Regions from separate parts of the Gordonia sp. Swx-4 genome, predicted to be linked through region 2. Evidence: riboswitches for the same ligand, from Rfam matches in the RefSeq annotation. Region 2 holds a riboswitch; the other holds the start of a gene.
The links. A riboswitch is a leader RNA that binds a small molecule or an ion and turns the genes downstream of it on or off. The one in region 2 is predicted to bind S-adenosylmethionine.

Region 1: another riboswitch for S-adenosylmethionine. It lies ahead of PWF70_RS20070 (aminotransferase class V-fold PLP-dependent enzyme); the one in region 2 lies ahead of PWF70_RS08105 (bifunctional o-acetylhomoserine/o-acetylserine sulfhydrylase).

What each region holds. Positions count from the first base shown of each region.
Region 1 is NZ_CP128197.1:4,434,059-4,436,449, reverse strand. Features, by position in the region: gene PWF70_RS20075 (isochorismate synthase) at 74-1,153, opposite strand; SAM riboswitch class IV at 1,266-1,380, shown strand; gene PWF70_RS20070 (aminotransferase class V-fold PLP-dependent enzyme) at 1,398-2,391, shown strand, end outside.
Region 2 is NZ_CP128197.1:1,762,141-1,764,531, forward strand. Features, by position in the region: gene PWF70_RS08105 (bifunctional o-acetylhomoserine/o-acetylserine sulfhydrylase) at 1-1,023, opposite strand, end outside; SAM riboswitch class IV at 1,087-1,208, opposite strand; gene PWF70_RS08110 (cutinase family protein) at 1,482-2,391, shown strand, end outside.

The DNA of each region.
Region 1 (2,391 bases), 2.5 Mb from region 2:
CGACGTTCATCGACCATAACGCCGACCTTCGTGGTCGGAGGCGAGATCGCGGGAGGGCGTGCTCACCGGAGGGTCAGTTCACGATGTCCGCGAGGGGGGTGCCGAGCGCGTTGAACACGGTCCGTAGTTTGAACTGCGTCTCGTCGAGTTCCGCCTGCGGGTCGGAGTGTTCGACGATGCCGCCGCCCGCCCAGGTGCGCAGACTCCGACCGTCGGCGGCGAGTTCGGCGCACCGGATGGCGACCATCCATTCGCCGTCGCCCGCGGCGTCGCACCACCCGACCGCGCCTGCGTAGAAGCCACGATCTCCCTCTACGTCTCGAATGATCTGTGCGGCAACGTCACTGGGGGTGCCGCACACTGCGGGGGTGGGTCCGAGGAGTAGTGCGAGGTCGAGTGCGGTGGTCGCCGGGTCGCGCAGCGTCGCGCGGATCGGGGTGGCCAGATGCCACATCTCGCCGGTCGACTCGAGCTGTGGGGTCGACGGCGCGTCGACGTCGTCGCAGAGATGTCCCAGGCGCTCGCGCAGATGATCGACGACGAAGGCGTGCTCGGCGAGGTCCTTTGTCGAGGCGGCCAGTTCGGCGGCGGTCGCACGGTCGACGACCGGGTCGGCGGATCGTGGTGCCGAACCCGCGTAGGGATGACAGGTCACCGTCGATCCCGACTTGCGCAGCAGTGCTTCGGGACTCGCGCCGAGCAACCACGAGCCCGAACCCGTCGCGGCGCCGAGGTCGACCGCGAAGGCGTTGTGGTCGGCGTTGCCGCCGGCGAGTGCGTCGAGGAATTCCGCCGGGCGGATCTGTTCGTCGAGCACCAGGTCGACGCTGCGTGCGAGCACGACCTTCCCGACGTCGCCGGCGACGATGCGCTTGACCGCATGTGCGATGCGCTCGCGGTGCTCATCCCGGGCCGGGTGGCTCACGGTCGACACCGCTCGCCGTGACAGCGGCCCGGTCCCGGGCAGCGGTGCTTCGCCGGTCCGGAGCCGGACGGGGGCGACCAGCGCCGCGGGGTCGCGGAGGTCGAAGGGGATCGCCCCGGTCAACGCCCCGACCTCGCCCGCCCGCAGTGCGGCGGATGCCTCGTCGACGTCGGTGAACGACCGGACCACCCCTTCGCCCCGCACGGTGCCGTGCGGGCGCGACAACACGAAGACCTCACTCGATGCCACGACAGCCAGGGTACAGGTAAGCCTGTCCTAACTAGGAATCACGGTGAATCTAAATTGACACCCTTCGCCGGGATCCGCGAACCTTGTCGCAGGTCATGAGTGCCAGTGACAAGCCCCGGCTCGCTGGTCGGCAACCCTCCTCCACGGTGGGGTGCTCCGGGTGACGACCTGGCTGCGGTCGAACCCGAACGCGGCAAGTGTGGATTCTCGAGGAGTTCTTGTCATGACCGCTGTGCTTTCGGCACCCGTCACAACCGTCCGCCCGACCCGTGCCGTGGTGTCCGCCGCCATCGCCGACCGGGCACCCTTCATCCCCGCGCTGGCGCCGGTCGTCGGCGCGGATGCGCAGGTTCCCGTCGCCGCCGGACACCGCGTCGGCTACGCCAATCTCGACTACGCGGCGAGTGCCCCGGCGCTGGCGTCGGTCGCCGCGCAGGTCGCCGGGGCCCTCGGCGAGTACGCGAGCGTGCACCGCGGCGCCGGCCACCTCTCGCAGGTCACCACCCGCCGGTACGAAGCCGCCCGAGATACCGTGCGCGGCTTCGTCCGCGGCCGCGTCGACGACTCCGTCGTCTTCACCCGCAACACCACCGACGCGATCAACCTCGCCGCCCGCATCACGCCCGGCGACGTCGTGGTCCTCGACATCGAGCACCACGCCAACCTGTTGCCGTGGTGTGCGCCGAAGGACGGTCGCAACCGGGCTCGCGTGGTCACCGCCCGCGCCACGATCGAGGACACCCTCGTCGCGATCGAGGCGGAGCTCGCGTCCGAGCCGGCGTCGCTGCTCGCGGTGACCGCCGCGTCGAACGTCACCGGTGAGGTCCTCCCGATCAGCAGGCTGGCCTCGATCGCCCATCGCCACGGCGCACGCATCCTGGTCGACGCGGCGCAGCTCGTCGCACATCGCCCCATCTCGATCGTCAGCCACGGTATCGACTATCTGGCGTTCTCCGGTCACAAGGCCTACGCCCCGTTCGGCGCCGGCGTCCTGATCGGACGCTCCGACTGGTTCGACGCCGCCGACCCGTACCTCGCCGGCGGTGGAGCGACCGCCGACGTCGACCTGCGCGGTGACGAGAACTCGGCCGGGACCACCTGGCACACCGGGGCCGCCCGCCACGAGGCCGGCTCGCCGAACGTGCTCGGCGCCGTGTCGATCGCCGAGGCGTGCGCCGCACTCGCCGAGTTGGGTCCGGAGGCCATCGGCCTCCACG
Region 2 (2,391 bases):
GTACCACGGCGAGGACTCGAGGCCGGCGTAGGCGACGGACTCGACCTGCGCGTGACCCTCGAGGAACTTCGCGACCTTCTGCGCGTTGGCGACGTGGCGCTCGATGCGCAAGCTCAGGGTCTCGAGGCCCTGGGCGAGCAGGAAGGCGTTGAACGGTGCGATGGCGGCACCGGTGTCGCGCAGCCACTGGACGCGGGCCTTGAGCGCGAAGGCCGGGGCGCCGAGGTCGGCGAACACCGCACCGTGGTAGCTCGGGTCCGGGGTGGTGAAGCCGGGGAACAGGTCTTCACCGTCACGCTGGACGCGCCAGTCGAAGGTGCCGCCGTCGACGATCACGCCGCCGATCGCGGTGCCGTGTCCGCCGATGTACTTGGTGGCCGAGTGGACGACGACGTCGGCGCCGTGGGCCAGCGGGTTGATCAGGTACGGGGTGGCGACGGTGTTGTCGATGATCAGCGGCAGGCCGTTGCGGTGTGCGACCTCGGAGATGCCCTTGATGTCGAGGATCTCGTTGTTGGGGTTGGAGATCGACTCGCCGTACAGCGCTCGGGTGTTGTCCTTGATGGCCGCCTGCCACGACGCGGGATCCTCGGGATCCTCGACGAAGCTCACCTCGATGCCCAGCTTCGGCAGGGTGTAGTGGAAGAGGTTGTAGGTGCCGCCGTACAGACGCGGGCTCGACACCACGTGACCGCCGGTTTCGACGATGTTCAGGATCGAGTAGGTCTCGGCAGCCTGACCCGACGACACGAGCAGGGCCGCGACGCCACCCTCCAGGGCCGCGATCCGCTGCTCGACCGCGTCCTGGGTCGGGTTCATGATGCGGGTGTAGATGTTGCCCGGCTCCGCGAGACCGAAGAGGTTCGCCGCGTGCTGCGTGTCGTTGAAGACGTAGGAGGTGGTCTGGTAGATCGGCAGCGCCCGGGCGTTCGTGGTTGCGTCGGCGGCCTGGCCTACGTGGATCTGCTTGGTCTCGAAGCTCCACGTGTCGGCTGGATTGGTGCCTTCGTTGGCATCAGACATGACTGTTGATCACTTTCTACGGTCGGCAGGGCCAAACTCGACCCTGTTGGGGTCCGACCTTCGGACCCGCGCTTGCCGGGGCTTCGCTTCCGCGATCCCACAACCCGGTCATCACCCGGAGCACCCCACCGCGGTTGGAGGGTTGCCGATCAGCAAGCCGGGGCTTGTCGCTGATACTCATGACCTGGCGACAAGGATATAACACGGATGTGAGTGCCAGAGAACCCTCCCGGTCACGCCGAATCGAACTCTTCATCAGCGTTCCGAAACGTGTACTGAGCGTGTCCTCCGAGCGGTTGAAATCGGTAGATGTTCAGCGTGAATCGCCAGTACAAGATCATTAGCAGTTCTCAGCGTCCTGTCAGGTTCGCTTCGATGCCCTAACGTTCGGGTCAATCCCGGCGGAGGACGCCTCTTCATCCCTGAAGCGTGTCCGGGTGTGGTGAGGAGTGGGCCTCATGAAGGCAATGAAGCATCTCAGGTCGCGTCGGACGTCGTTTCTGATCGCAACCGCGACCGGCGTGGCGGTGGCCGCGTCTTTCGGCCTGGTCGGCGGGGTCCCCGAGGCGAAGGCGGACTCGTGCGGCGCGGGCGCGGTCGTCATCGTGGGCGGCACCAACGACCCGGAGGGGCAGTACCTCGTCGGCGTGAAACAGCGCTACACAGGGCTCGGGCCCGACAATCAGCCCGATCCGAACTCGCCGTACGCCAGCGACAACGCCTACCAGGTCATCTATGCGGACTATCCGACGACCCTGTGGCCACTGGGTGCGACGGGATACGACTCGAGCGTCGCGCAGGGGACCGCAGCGACCAAGTCGACGATCGCCGGCTACCAGTCGCAGTGCCAGGGCAAGCCCGTCGTCGTGGCCGGGTACTCGCAGGGCGCCCGTGTGGCCGGTGACGTGCTGTCCGAGATCGGGAACGGCACGGCCGGTGAGGTCGTCGCGATCGACGAGAACGGTGAACCGTTGCTCGACGACGACGGCAACCCGGTGATGGTGACCATCGACCCGGATGTCATCAGCGGCGAGCTGTACTCCGATCCGCGACGTGCCGGGGACAAGACCGGGCGGGGTATCGAGCTGTCGATGATCGGTGTGATCCCAGGTCTGACGATGTCTGGGCCGCGCGGCGCGAACGGTGCGGATGCGGGGTTCGGAACGGTGTCCGATCGGGTGGTGTCGGTGTGCATCGACGGCGACCCCATCTGTGACCTGCCGGATCCGCTGTACGACCCCATCGGTGCCATCGACGGCATCCTCGGATACCAGACGAAGCACTTCCTCTACCCGTACGCGATGTATCGCGACCCCGCGTCGCAGTGGGCGACGCGGCCGGTCTCGTGCAGCGGCGCGGGGACCGCGA